3 regions of the Rhodococcus artemisiae genome follow, and region 2 is predicted to be linked to each of the others. Evidence: riboswitches for the same ligand, from Rfam matches in the RefSeq annotation. Region 2 holds a riboswitch; each other region holds the start of a gene.
The links. Region 2 has a riboswitch for thiamine pyrophosphate ahead of thiO (glycine oxidase ThiO). Riboswitches for the same ligand answer to the same signal wherever they lie in the genome.
Positions count from the first base shown of each region.

Region 1: it holds a riboswitch for thiamine pyrophosphate, as region 2 does, so the genes downstream of both, Q7514_RS25320 (TenA family protein) here and thiO (glycine oxidase ThiO) in region 2, are expected to answer to the same signal.
Region 3: it holds a riboswitch for thiamine pyrophosphate, as region 2 does, so the genes downstream of both, Q7514_RS19695 (3-oxoacyl-ACP reductase) here and thiO (glycine oxidase ThiO) in region 2, are expected to answer to the same signal.

Region 1 covers NZ_JAUTXY010000014.1:201,284-205,839, forward strand. Annotated here, with positions in the region: gene Q7514_RS25305 (ABC transporter ATP-binding protein) at 1-445, opposite strand, end outside; gene Q7514_RS25310 (ABC transporter permease) at 442-1,227, opposite strand; gene Q7514_RS25315 (ABC transporter substrate-binding protein) at 1,286-2,308, opposite strand; gene Q7514_RS25320 (TenA family protein) at 2,293-3,003, opposite strand; TPP riboswitch at 2,996-3,092, opposite strand; gene Q7514_RS25325 (carboxylesterase/lipase family protein) at 3,179-4,556, shown strand, end outside.
Region 2 covers NZ_JAUTXY010000015.1:80,504-85,059, reverse strand. Annotated here, with positions in the region: gene Q7514_RS25790 (hypothetical protein) at 1-117, opposite strand, end outside; gene Q7514_RS25785 (NUDIX hydrolase) at 305-1,171, shown strand; gene thiE (thiamine phosphate synthase) at 1,176-1,877, opposite strand; TPP riboswitch at 1,904-2,018, shown strand; gene thiO (glycine oxidase ThiO) at 2,014-3,078, shown strand; gene thiS (sulfur carrier protein ThiS) at 3,075-3,290, shown strand; gene thiG (thiazole synthase) at 3,283-4,080, shown strand; gene Q7514_RS25760 (ABC transporter ATP-binding protein) at 4,139-4,556, shown strand, end outside.
Region 3 covers NZ_JAUTXY010000009.1:215,432-219,987, reverse strand. Annotated here, with positions in the region: gene Q7514_RS19700 (LLM class flavin-dependent oxidoreductase) at 1-1,172, opposite strand, end outside; gene Q7514_RS19695 (3-oxoacyl-ACP reductase) at 1,172-1,936, opposite strand; TPP riboswitch at 1,992-2,082, opposite strand; gene Q7514_RS19690 (DUF998 domain-containing protein) at 2,126-2,716, opposite strand; gene Q7514_RS19685 (ABC transporter permease) at 2,721-3,488, opposite strand; gene Q7514_RS19680 (ABC transporter ATP-binding protein) at 3,485-4,237, opposite strand; gene Q7514_RS19675 (sensor histidine kinase) at 4,350-4,556, shown strand, end outside.

The DNA.
Region 1 (4,556 bases), on a different contig from region 2:
TCTCGCGTTGCTGAATCACGGTCCGCGCCAACGCCGCGCGCTGACGCATCCCGCCGGACAGCTGGGACGGGCGAGCATCCTCGAATCCGGTGAGTCCGAACGCGGGGAACAGGGCCTGCGCCCGCTCGCGTGCCTCCCCACGTGGCACACCCTGCACCTCGAGTGCGAGCGCGCAGTTGTCGAGGACGGTGCGCCACGGGAAGAGGAGATCCTTCTGGGGCATCAGTGCGGCGCGCCCCGGTGCCGCGGGTGCTCCCCCGACCACGACCGCGCCCACATCGGGCGTGTCGAGCCCTGCCACCAGCCCGAACAGGGTGGACTTCCCCGACCCGCTGGGGCCGATGACCGAGACGAATTCGCCTGGGGACACGTCGAACCCGATGTCGTCGAGCACGTGGTTGCCGTCGAACGACCGGTGGACGCCCGAGACGGTGACGGCGCTCATGCGCGACTCCCTGTGGGTCGATTCTCGGGGGCTCGATTCTCTGTGGTGAGGGCCCACGGCGCGATCATGCGTTCGGCCACATAGGTGAGCAGGTACAGCACCAGTGACACGATCGCGGTGACGAGGACCGCGGCGAGCACCAGATCGGTGCGGAACGAATTCTTCTGGGTCGCCATATAGATGCCGAGCCCGGACGTGGCGCCGACGTACTCCGCGAACACCGCACCCACCACGGCATACGTGATGCCGATGCGCAGCGACGTGAAGAACCGCGGCAGTGCCGACGGGAGCCGCACGTACCGGAACACCTGCCACCGCGTGGCACCCATGCTGCGAAGAAGCGCGCCCGCCTCCCGGTCTGTCGCTGCGAATCCCTCGATCAATCCGATCGCCATCGGAAAGAACGTGGCCAGCGCGATCACCAGGATCTTCGGTAGCAGACCGAAGCCGAACCAGATGATCATGAGCGGGGCGATCGCGATGATCGGCAACGTCTGCGACGCCACGAACAGCGGCACGAATGCCCGCCGCAGCCACGGCGAGAAATCGACGGCGATCGCCAGCACCCACGCCAATGTCAACGAGACCGCGAATCCGACGATCGTGACCTGCAGTGTCGCGGCGGCGTGCCCGGCGATGTCGGTGCGATGTGCCCACCCCTGCTGCAGTACGCGCGAGGGAGACGGCAATACCTGTGGGCGGATTCCGCTGATCATCACGTAGAACTGCCACACCGCGACGAGCGTGATCGCGACGACGATCGCCGGCAGCGCACGATTCACGCGGCGGCGGACAATGCTGCTCCGGTCTGTCGTGGCCCCGGTGTCGGAGCTTCCGGGGTCAAGGCGCTTGATAGTCATCGGTGAGGTAGGTCGACCAGTCGGGTTCGGCGGACAACGACGCGCCGTCGGGACCGGTGAGCAGTCCCTGCTCGTACAGGAAGCGGGCGTAACCGGCCCATTTCTCCGCGTCGAGTGTGCCGACGCGGCCCTGCTCGTCGCGCATGTAGTCGGCAGCGAGCATCCGCTGGCTCTCGAAGACGAGTTCTTCGTCGGGGAACGCCCCCGGGTTGGCGTCGAGCAGCGCGCGGGCGCCCCGATCGGGTTCGTCGGCGGCGATCTCGTACCCCCGCTGGAGCGCCTGCACGAAAGCGCGGGCTCGATCCGGATTCTCGTCGAGCCAATCCTCGTTGCCGTTCACGACAATGGAATAGGCGTCGGGGAAACCGTATTCGGTGTAGGAGAGATAGTGCATGGGCAGGCCGCGGTGCTCGGCTTCGAGCCCCTCCCATGCGAGGAAAGAGACGGTGAAGTCCGCAGTGTCCGAATACACCGCTTCGTACGCTGACGTTCCGAGCACTACCTCCTCGAATTCCCCGCGACCTCCGTCGTTGCGAATCACCTGTGCGAGGGTCGCCGAGGAGCCGGGATCGCCGAATCCTGCGTAGGTGCGGCCGTCCAGGTCGGCAGGCCGGGCAAGGTCACTACGGTCGGCTTTGACGGCGATGGCGGTGGCCCAGTGCTGCAGCGGTGCAAGCACCGCGACCGTGTGTGCTCCGGCGGCACGGGCAAACGTGGACCCCCCGTGCGAGGAGATGCCGAACTCCGCGTTGCCGGAGTCGACGAGTGTGTCGGGCGATGCATCGTTGTAGGGCAGGATCTCGACGTCGAGCCCGGCGTCGTCGAACAGTCCTTCCTGCAGCGCCACGTACAGACCGGTGTGGTTGGTGTTGGGAGTCCAATCGAGTGCAAACCGGATCGTGTCGTCGGAACCGCCACCGGCGCAAGCGCTGACTGCGCACAGCGTGAAGGTGGCGATGGCGAGCGAGGCGATCCGGTGCCGCAGCGTCACGATGCGGGCCACGGCTGCGTGTTCAGGGCGGTGTCCCAGAACAGCAACTCGTAGCGGGTCGCAAGCGTGAACGCGTCGATCATCGCGTCACGTTCGGGCTCGGTGGCCGTGGCCCCGGCGGCGTCGACGAGGATGCGTGCGGTGGCGACGGAATCCTGGAACCCTTGGTCGTCATAGGTGGCGACCCATCGCGCGTAGGGGTGGGCCGGATCGGCAGCGAGCACAGCAGCTGCGCTGGAGGCCAGGTCGCGGCACACTTCGGCGTAGATCCAGAAGCACGGCAACACCGCGGCGGCACCCACCGGATACGGCTCGGTCGCGACGGTGGCCGTCAGATACGACACGTAGCCGAGGCACGCGGGGGAATGCGCGACGGGATCGTCGTTCGCGGGCAGTACACCCCCGGTGAGGAGTTGCCGATGCAGCGCCGATTCTTCGGTTGCAGCGGTCGCGGAACTCGTGGCCCAGAATGCGCCGGTGACCGGATCCGGCGCCTTGGCGGAGAGCAATGCAAGCGCTTTGGCGTATCCGGCCAGGTAGAGCGCATCCTGCTCGATGTAGAAGCGGAACGACTCGAGCGGCAATGTGCCGTCGCCGAGGCGGCGAAGGAACTCGAGGTCGTCGATGGAATCGCGCAGAACCTTGGTGCGGTCCCACAGGACATCGGTGAAACGGTCGGTCGGTGAATCGTGCGCAGGCACAGTCATCCCGAAACATCCCTTCGTCAGCATTACCTGATCAGGTTCGACGGGTGTGATCTCAGCCCCGCTGTTGCGGAGCACCCCGTGTCGGTCGGAGGCGACGATAGCACCTTCGCCGAGCGGCTGTCGGCTCGGTGTCCGGTGGGTACGTTGGGATGCGAGTAGCTCACCGGGAGGTCACGTGGACGCCGAGACGCTCGTTGTCGGATGTAAGTACGGCGAAGCCCGTGGATACCGCGACGGCGCGGTGTACTCGTGGAAAGGGATTCCGTTTGCCGCCGGGGCGGGTGGCGACATGAGGTTCCGGTCGCCGGAAGTGCCGCAGCCGTGGTCCGGTGTGCTGGACTGTGAGAGATACGGGCCGATCGCTCCACAGAGCCGGAACAGCCCGATCGGGATCTCGTCCGACATGACCATCGGCGAGGATTGCCTCTCGCTCAACATCTGGGCTCCCGAGCCGGACGGACACAAACGCCCGGTGATGGTGTGGATCCACGGCGGCGCTTATGTGATCGGCTATTCGGGTCAGAAGATCTACGACGGACGTGTGCTCAGCGAGACGGGCAACGTCGTGGTGGTCACGCTCAATTACCGTCTCGGGGCGCTGGGGTTCCTGGACCTGTCGTCGTTCTCCACCGCTGTCGATGCCTTCGAGTCGAACCTCGGTCTGCGGGACCAGATTGCGGCGCTCGAATGGGTCCGCGACTGCATTGCGGACTTCGGGGGTGACCCCGGCGAGGTCACCCTGTTCGGCGAATCCTCCGGTGGGGGATCGGTCACGACGCTGATGACCGTGCCGCGGGCCGAGGGGCTCTTCCACCGGGCGATCGCGCAGTCACCGCCGGCGACGTCGGTATACGGCCGTGAGCGGGCCGCGATGGTGGCGGAACGATTCCTCGACATCCTCGACATATCGTCGTCCGGGGTGGGGAAGTTGCGGCAGATGCCCTACGAGCGGCTTGTCGAGGCGGCCGAAACGGTGGTCGGGGAGATCCCCACGAAGGTTCCGGGAACACTGGCGATGACACCGGTGGTCGACCGCGACCTGGTGCCCAAGTATCCGGTCGCGGCGTTCCAGAAGGGTCTGTCGCACCGGGTGCCACTCATCATCGGTTCGAACAAGGACGAGCCGTCGATCTTCCGCTTCATGAAGTCGCCGCTCATGCCCGTCGACGATTCGGCGGTGCGCGCCATGCTGGAAGCGCTCGCGAAGGACCGTCCCGATCTCGAGCCGGAACGGCTCGCCGAGATCGCCGCGGCGTATCCCGACCTGCCGAAGCCGAGTGGTGCGATGGCCTTGTCGCGCGACGCGGGGTTCCGGATGCCGGTGTTGTGGGTCGCGGAAGCGCATGCCGTGCATTCCCCGACGTGGGTATACCGGTTCGACCACGCGACGCCGATGCTCAAGGCGGCGCGGATCGGTGCCGGGCATGCAACCGAATTACCGTATGTGTTCGGAAATTTCGGGACACTCGGTCGTGACCCGAGTTTCTGGCTCGGTGGTCGCAAGGGTGCGATCGAGGTGTCGGGGCGGATCCGGCGTCGATGGCTGGCATTTG
Region 2 (4,556 bases):
CGTCGAGCGGAACAGCTCCCGCAGGCCGTCGACCCGGCCGCCCGGCCCTTCGGAATCCTCTGCGGGCAGTGCCGAACCGCCGACGGAATCGATCGGAGGGGTCACTCGTACAGTCACGGCGAGCCCCTTCCTGGAAAACCTGATTGTGGCGAGCATATAAGTTGAATGGAGAGAATCGGCAGGCGTCCACATTGTCGGAGTTCCTTCCGGAGTTCGCGAGCCTCGGAGTCCGAACCTCGGAAACCCGACACATGAATCGGGACGTCGTGCTCTCGTGATGTCGAGAGCCAGGAAGGCGGAAGCAATGCGCGGTGACGGGGACGGCTGGGCCGTAGGACCCGACGGAGGACGTCGATGGGGTGTGCACGGCGCCGCGGGACTGCTGCTGCGTGCACCCTGCAGTGACGGAACCCCCTCGGTACTGCTTCAGCTTCGCGCGGCGTGGAGCCACCAGGGCGGAACCTGGGCGTTGCCCGGCGGTGCACGCGACAGTCACGAATCCGCTGTCGACGCCGCCGTACGCGAGGCACACGAGGAAGCAGGCATCGACAGCAATTCCGTTGCGGTGCGTTCCGAGAGGATCACCTCGGGAACACCTGGTTCCTGGACCTACACGACCGTCGTCGCCGACGCTCCCGCACCGCTCGATACCACCATGAACGGGGAGAGCACCGAACTGCGGTGGGTGTCGGAGTCCGACGTCGAATCGATGCCGTTGCACGCGGGATTCGCAGAGGCGTGGTCTGCGCTGCGCACCCGCCCGGTGCGGATGCTGCTCGACACCGCGAACGTGCTCGGGGCCAGTGGGCCGTCCGGCTGGTGGCGCGACCGGCCCGGCGCCACCGGCGCGCTGCTCGCAGACATCGCCGCGTCCCTGCCGCGCACCGTCGAACTCCCGGATGGAACGTTCGGGTGGGTGTCGCGGGTCGAGGCAGTTCTCGAAGGGCAGGCGCGCAGAGCAGTCGTCGACGATGCCCGTACCCACGTGCATACGGCCGACGGAAGCGGCGACGACGAACTTGCGCGGCTTGCCGCGACCACAATTCCCACCACGGCGACCGCGCTCGATCCGGCGGTGACGGTGGTGGTGACCGCCGATCGTGGTCTGCGTGATCGGCTACCTCAGGACACCGTCGCGTTGTCCCCGTCGACGGTGCTCGGCTGGCTGTAGCGCGTCAGGCGGGCAGCGCAGCCTTCAGCGCCGCAGCAGCAGCGCGGGGGTCGTCGGCCTTCGTGATCGCTCGCACCACAGCGATGCGCCGGGCGCCCGCGTCGAGCACCTGCGGGAGACGTTCGAGATCGACGCCGCCGATCGCGAACCACGGCCGCTGCGGATGCGACGTGTGCACCTCGCGGATCACGTCGAGCCCCGCTGCCGAGCGTCCCGGCTTCGTCGGGGTGTCCCACACCGGACCGGACGCGAAGTAGTCCACACCCTCCTCGCCGTCGGCGAGGACGGCCTGTGCGCGGCTGGCCGTCGACCGGCCGATGACGATGTCGGCGCCGAGGATCCGCCGCGCCTGCTTCACCGGCAGGTCGCCCTGCCCGAGGTGCAGGATGTCGGCGCCGGCGGCGAGCGCGATGTCGGCCCGGTCGTTGACCGCGAGCAGCGCACCGTGGCGTACGCACGCATCGGCGATCACCTTGAGTGCAGCGAGTTCCTCACCGGCCTCGAGTCGGCCGAACTTCTTCTCACCTGCGGAATCCTTGTCGCGTAACTGCACGATATCGACGCCGCCGACCAGGGCTTCTTCGATGAACCGGGCGAGGTCTCGGGTGTCGCGACGGGCATCGGTGCACAGGTACAACCGCGCTGTCGCGAGGCGTCCACGGGGGTCGGGATGGTTGCCGCGGTAGGTGGTCCGGTAGGTCGTCACGGACAAGACGGTAGCCTCTACCTCGGAAGTGACAACACGGGAGTCCCGAGGAACGCGGGGCTGAGAGGGGGCCTGCCGGCCCCGACCGTTATGACCTGAACCGGATCATGCCGGCGCAGGGAGTGAGGTGGATGTCGTGTCGACAGTAGCTGTCATCGGTGGCGGTGTGATCGGTCTTTCCGTCGCGTGGCGCGCGGCCCGAGCGGGGTGGACGGTCACCGTCCACGACCCCGATCCGGGGTCGGGCGCTTCGTGGGTGGCCGGTGGAATGCTCGCGCCGCTGTCGGAGGGATGGCCGGGGGAAGAACACGTCCTCGGTCTCGGAGCGGCGTCGCTGCAGCGCTGGCCGGAGTTCGCGCACGCCCTCGAACGCGACACAGGCGTCGACGTCTTCACAGCGGGCGCGTCGCTGACCGTTGCACTGGACGCCGCGGACGCCGCGGACCTGCGCACGATCGCGTCGTGGGTGGGGGAGCAGGGCCACGAGATGCGGATCCTCACGCGGGCCGAGATCCGCGATCTCGAGCCGTCGCTCGGCCCGAGGATCAGGCTCGGCCTGCTTGCCCCCACCGAACTGTCCGTCGACAACAGAAGACTCGTCGAGGCGCTGCAGAGTGCCGCTGTCGCTGCGGGCGTGCGGTTCGTCCACACTTCCGTCGGAGACCTCGACGAACTGCGCGAAGACCGCGTCGTCCTCGCGGCCGGTTCCGCATCGGCGACGCTGTGGCCGGGTCTTCCCGTCCGCCCGGTCAAGGGGGAGATCCTGCGGCTGCGCGTGCGGCCCGGAGCTACCCCGCCGCCGCAGCACACCGTGCGCGGCAGTGTGCACGGACGCCCCGCGTATCTGGTGCCGCGCCCCGACGGGCTCGTCGTGGGCGCGACCCAATACGAAGCGGATGATACCGAGGTCACGGTCGCGGGGGTGCGCGACCTGATCGCCGACGCCGAAATGCTGTTCCCCGCGATCGGTGAGTACGAACTGCGCGAGGCGAGCGCGGGCCTACGCCCGACGAGTCCCGACAATCTGCCGCTGATCGGCCGGTTGTCGGATCGGGTGATCGCCGCGACAGGGCACGGACGCAACGGGGTCCTGCTCACCGCCGTCACCGTCGATGCGGTCCTCGCCGAACTTGCCGACGATCCGCTCCCCGAAGCGACACATGCAGATCCCCGCCGATTCGTGAAAGAGAGTGTGCGATGACAAGTCCGATTTCGGTCGGTATCACCGTCAACGGTGAGGAGAAGTACTTCGCAGAGGCGCCGACCGTCACGGAGCTCCTGGTCGAGATGACTCTGCCCGAGAAGGGCATCGCCGTGGCCGTCGACGGTGTGCTGTTTCCGCGTGGCCGCTGGGCAGAGAAGCTCGACAAGGGTGCGCAGATCGAGATCCTCACGGCGGTGCAGGGTGGCTGAGCAGGCAACCGGATCGGTGGACCCGGGACACGACCTGCCGCCGCTGGTCATCGCGGGACGCTCCTTCTCGTCCCGGTTGATCACCGGCACCGGCGGCGCCGCGAATCTGGCGGTGCTCGAGGAAGCGCTCGTCGCCTCGGACACCGAGCTGACCACCGTGGCGATGCGCCGAGTCGACGCGACGTCGGGTACCGGTGTGCTGGATCTGCTGCGCAGACTCGGAATCGTGCCGTTGCCGAACACTGCCGGGTGCCGCGGCGCGAAGGAGGCCGTGCTCACCGCGCAGCTGGGCCGGGAAGCGCTCGAAACGGAGTGGGTCAAGCTCGAGGTCATCGCCGACGAACGCACGCTGCTGCCAGATGCCATCGAATTGGTTTCTGCTGCAGAACAACTCGTCGACGATGGTTTCAACGTCCTGCCGTACACCACTGATGATCCGGTACTCGCGCGACGCCTCGAGGACGTCGGATGTGTGGCTGTGATGCCGCTCGGGTCGCCGATCGGGACCGGGCTGGGTATCGCCAATCCGCATCACATCGAGATGATCGTGGAATCCGCGGGGGTCCCCGTGATTCTCGACGCCGGTATCGGCACTGCCTCGGACGCCGCGCTCGCCATGGAATTGGGCTGCGATGCGGTGCTCCTCGCCACCGCCGTCACCCGCGCGAAGGACCCGGCGCTGATGGCGTCGGCCATGCGACACGCGGTCGAAGCAGGGTTCCGTGCCCGGCATGCCGGGCGCATCCCCAAACGCTTCTGGGCCCAGGCATCGTCGCCCATGGAACCCTGAGGCCCTGGTCACGGCCGTGGTGCTGCGCTCCGGCCGGATTTACGGCAGTCTGTGGACCATGATCGAAGTGACCGGACTGACCAAGACCTTCGGTTCAACCACTGCCGTCGACAACGTGACGTTCACCGTCCCACCGGGAATCGTCACCGGGTTCCTCGGCCCCAACGGGGCGGGCAAGTCGACGACGATGCGCATGATCCTGGGGTTGGACCGTCCGACATCGGGTACCGCGCTCATCGAGGGTAAGCAGTATCGGGAACTGACCCGGCCGCTGCAGACCGTCGGCGCGCTGCTCGACGCGAAGTGGGTTCATCCGAACCGATCGGCGCGCGCGCACCTGCGGTGGCTGGCCGCCTCCAACGGATTGCCCGGCTCTCGCGTCGACGAAGTGCTGCGTCAGGTCGGGTTGAGCGAGGTCGCTGGCAAGCGTGCCGGCGGTTTCTCGCTCGGCATGTCGCAGCGTCTCGGCCTGGCGG
Region 3 (4,556 bases), on a different contig from region 2:
CACATCAGGTTGAAGCCGTCGCAGGCACCGGCGACGAACCACTCCTCGATTCGGTCGGCAACCGACTCGGGTGTGCCGATCATGGTGGCGTGACCGCCGCCGGCAGCGAGAAACCCGAGCAGTTCTCGCAGCGTCGGTCGTTGCGTCTCGATGATTCGTTGCACCGTCGCGTACCGCCCCTGCGGGCCGGTGAATTCCGAGATAGGCGGCAGGTCCGAGACCGGAGCGTCGAGGTCGTGGCCGGTGTAGTCCTGGCCGGTGAAGGCCCCGAGCTGGGCGAGTGCGCCCTCGATGTCGAGATACGCGTCCAATTCCGACTTCTTCGCCTGCGCTTCGTCGTCGGTGCGTCCGACGTAGGTGACGAGACCCGGCAGGATCGCGATCGACGTCGCGTCACGTCCCGCGGCGGTGGTGCGGGCACGTAGGTCGGTGGCGAATTCGAGCGCCGCCGGAAGATCCCAGGCAACCGAATACACGGCCTCGGCGTGGCGTGCTGCAAGGTCACGGCCGGTGTCCGAGGCGCCGGCCTGGAACAACACCGGGCGTCCCTGCGGGCAGCGCGGCACCGTGAGCGGACCGTCCACACGGAAGTGCCTGCCGCGGTGCTCGATCCGGTGGACCGCGCCGGCATCGAGGAAACGCCCGGCCGAACGGTCCGCGATCACCGCGTGCTCGTCCCACGAATCCCACAGCGCGACAACAGCGTCGATGAACTCTTCCGCCCTTCCGTACCGTTCGGCGTGGGCGGGCAACGAACCGGATCCGTGGTTGCGGGCTTCGGCGTCGAACATCGATGTCACGATGTTTGCGCCGGCGCGTCCACCGCTGATGTGATCGAGTGACGCGAGCATGCGTGCCGCGTGGAACGGCGTGTAGAAGCTTGCGGACACCGTGGTGACCAGCCCGATCTTCTCGGTGGCCCGCGCCATCGCCGACAGCGCGGTGATCGGTTCGAGAAACCACGTCGTGCCCGCCGTATACGCGGGGTTCACACTGTGGCCGTCAGCGAAGAAGACCGCGTCGAGGCATCCCCGCTCGGCGGTGCGTGCGAGTTCCTCGAAATAGGTGATATCGCCGATGCGCTCCGCGGCGGAGTCCGGGTGCCGCCACGCCGAAGAATGGTGGCCGGTGCCATATAGAAATGCGCCCAGATGCAGGGTACGCACCGCCATCAGTTCATCACCAGTCCGCCGTCGACGACGAGGTTCTGCCCGGTGACCGCGCGCGACCAGTCGGACGCGAAGAACAACACGGCGGCGGCGAAATCCTCCGGGGTCGTGACCTTACGCAGCGGGGTCGAGCCGGCGATCAGGTCGAAGACCTCCGGGGGTGTCGCGGATGATGCATCGGTGGTGCGCAGGAGCCCGCCCGACACCATGTTCACCCGGATGCCTTCGGGGCCCAGATCCGCAGCGAACGTACGCGTGGTCGACAGCAGCGCCGCTTTGGCTGCGGTGTAGTCGTGGTAGGGCACGACCGGGTTCTGGAACAGGTTGGTCCCGATGTTGACGATGCTGCCTCCGCCGGCCTCCCGCATTCCCGGCAGAGCGGCCTGGATGGTGTTCACCGCACCACCGACGATGCCTTCGAGCTGGGCTGCAAATGCGCCGTAGCCGATTCGATCCGCCTTCTCGCGGGCGTCACCGTTGAACGAGAAGTCGGGAAGGGCGTTGTTCACCACGGTGGTCACCGGACGGCCGAAATGCTCGCGCGCGCGGCCGAACACAGCCTTTACTTGTGCGCGGTCGGTGACGTCGGCCTGCACGGCAATCGCGCGTTCGGTGCCGATGCTCTCGGCGAGAGCGCGGGCCGCATCGCTGCTGCGCCGGTAGTTCACGACGACGGACGCACCTTCGTCCGCGAAAGCCTGTGCGATGCTGTGGCCGAGCCCTCGGCCGGCACCGGTGACCAGGACGACCCGGTTCTGCAATGACATGATTGCGCCTTCCCTTCGGACCGAAGGGATACGCAGACGGCATCGGACCGGTGGTCTGTCGCCGACTCGGCATCCCTTCGCTCGCATGATCGAGATCAGGTTCTACGGGTGTGTTCTCAGCCTGTCCGGCACCCCGTGTCGAGTTTCGAACGCCAGGTTAGCATCTCGATTCGATCATGCTTCAGTGCGTCATGTTCCGGCATGGAAGAACAGCAACGCGAGCCACACCCAACCGGCCGTGATCACCATCCGCTGCACAAGTCCGGCGAACCGGGAATCGTCTTCCCACGCCTGCCCGAACACGACGAAGCCGATGGTCAGCGCGACAGCGGTCAGCCCCGAGAACCATGACCATCCAGCGCCGGGCACGGTGAGCACCGCGACGATCGCGGCTGCCGGAAGTGAGGTGAACACGACCGCGCCTGCATGGTCGTGAATCTTGTGGCGGCGCGTGTATTCCGTCGGTGTCCGGTCCGGTGTGCCCGGCGGATATCCGCGCATCGCATCCATCGGGAAGAGTCCCGAGATCATGAGCGACACCCCGAACACCCCGATCGCCACGCCGAGCAACCCACTGCCGAATGTGGCGGCGACGCCGACCGCTCCGACGGTCACGGCTGCGCCGCACACGATGAAGTTGGTCGTCTGAATCCAGCCCCGGCGACCCAGCGCGAGGGCGCTGACGGGCTGGCGCACCGGGTGATAGCCGGGGCGGGTCCACCCGTCGACGAGGAAGACCACGACGAACACCACGAGTGCGATCGAACCGATGATCGTCACGCGATCATTCCCAGCGGAAGAGCGCAGCCGAGACCACGACACCGACCACGATCGTCACGCCGAGCGCGAGGAAGTGGGCCGGGTCGGCGGGGCTTCCCGCCCAGGCCGCGGACATGGCCTCGACCGAGGCGCCGAACGGTAGCCACTCTCCGACCGTCGCGACCGGGTCGGGGAGCGCGTCGCGGCTACCGAACAAGCCGCCTGTCGCGCCGAGAGCGAAGAAGGCGACAAGTCCGATCGCCACCGCGGAGTTCGGGGTCGGGGACACTGCCGCGACGATCATTCCCACGGCGTACATCGCCGCCATCGCGAGCACGAACACACCGACGGCGGTGCCGAGATGCACGGGCGGACTGGCGTCGAAGAAGGCAGTGGCCACGACGATCGCTACACCGAGCCCGAGCAAGGTCTGCAGCACGCTGACCACGACCTGGGCCACCAGGACCATCGCGGGCGACGCCGGCGTCACCGACAGTCGTCGCAGAATGCCAGTGCGCCGGTAGTACGCGAGGAAACTCGGCATATTGATGACACCGATCGACGCGATGATGATCGTGAACACCAGAGGGAGCACGAAGACATCCAGCACAGTGCGCCCGTTCGCCACTTCTTCGGTGCTCGCCGACGAGGCGCTCATCACCAGGATCAGCAGGGGAAGGCCGATCGGAACGACGAGGCCTGCCGTGTCGCGTACGACCATCTTCGCCTCGCACACGGTCAGTGTGAGCCAGGCAGCGGGTCCGAGGCGGTGGGTTTCGACCGCGGTGCTCATTCCGTCTCCTCCAGTTCTCGTCCGGTGAGTGCGACGAACGCATCGTCGAGGTTCTCCGCCGCCGCTCGTGCGACGAGGCCGGACGGGGTGTCCAGCGCGACGATGTTTCCGGCATCGAGCAGCGCCACGCGGTCGCAGAGGTGTTCGACCTCTTCCATCGCGTGGCTGACCAGCAGAACTGCGACGTCGTCGCCGCGCAGCCGCTCGATGGTCTTCCACATCTGTCGCCGCGCGCGGGGATCGAGGCCGGTGGTCAGTTCGTCGAGAATGACCACGCGTGGTCGTCCGACGAGGGCGAGCGCGATCGACAGCCGCTGCTGCTGGCCGCCGGAAAGCTTCTCGAACCGGATGCCGCGTTGCCCGGTGAGACCGACCATCTCCAGGAGCTCGCCGGCAGGAACGGGCTTCGGATAGAAGGTGCGATACAGCCCGACGAGCTCGGAGACGGTCAGCGAACCGTGCAGGGTGGCCTGCTGCAGCTGGACTCCCAGAACCTGACGGAGGCGGGAGCGGTCACGGTGCGGGTCGAGGCCGAGGATACGCACACGTCCCCCATCGGGATTCCGTAGTCCCGCGACCATCTCGACGGTCGTGGTCTTTCCCGCGCCGTTCGCGCCGACGATGCCGAGTGTCTCGCCGATCCCGAGTGTGAAGCTCATGTCGTCGACCGCGACCTTGTCGCGGTACCGCTTGTGGAGGTGTTCGGCAACGATCGCCTGTGGAGTGGTGCCCGGGGCGCTGGTGTCCATGACGCCGACGTTAGGAGCCGAGCGTGAGTGATCGCGCGTGCCGGATGTCAGGAATGTTGACCATGACTTTCGGCACCCGCCCGGTGCCGGTGGCGCGGCCTAGAGTGGTGACGTGCATCGATGGACACCAGAGGGGCTGTCGGGCGTGGCGATGCTCGTCGTCTCGGTCGTGGTGGGTGGGCCGGTATTGTTCGGCGCGGCTCGGACGGAGATCCCGCGCGCCGTATGGATCGTGCTGTTCGGTGTCCTGCTCGTCGGCCTCTTCGCCGCCGCTGTGACCACACGCCCGTCCACGATCGGCAAGGCGTCGTGGGCGGTG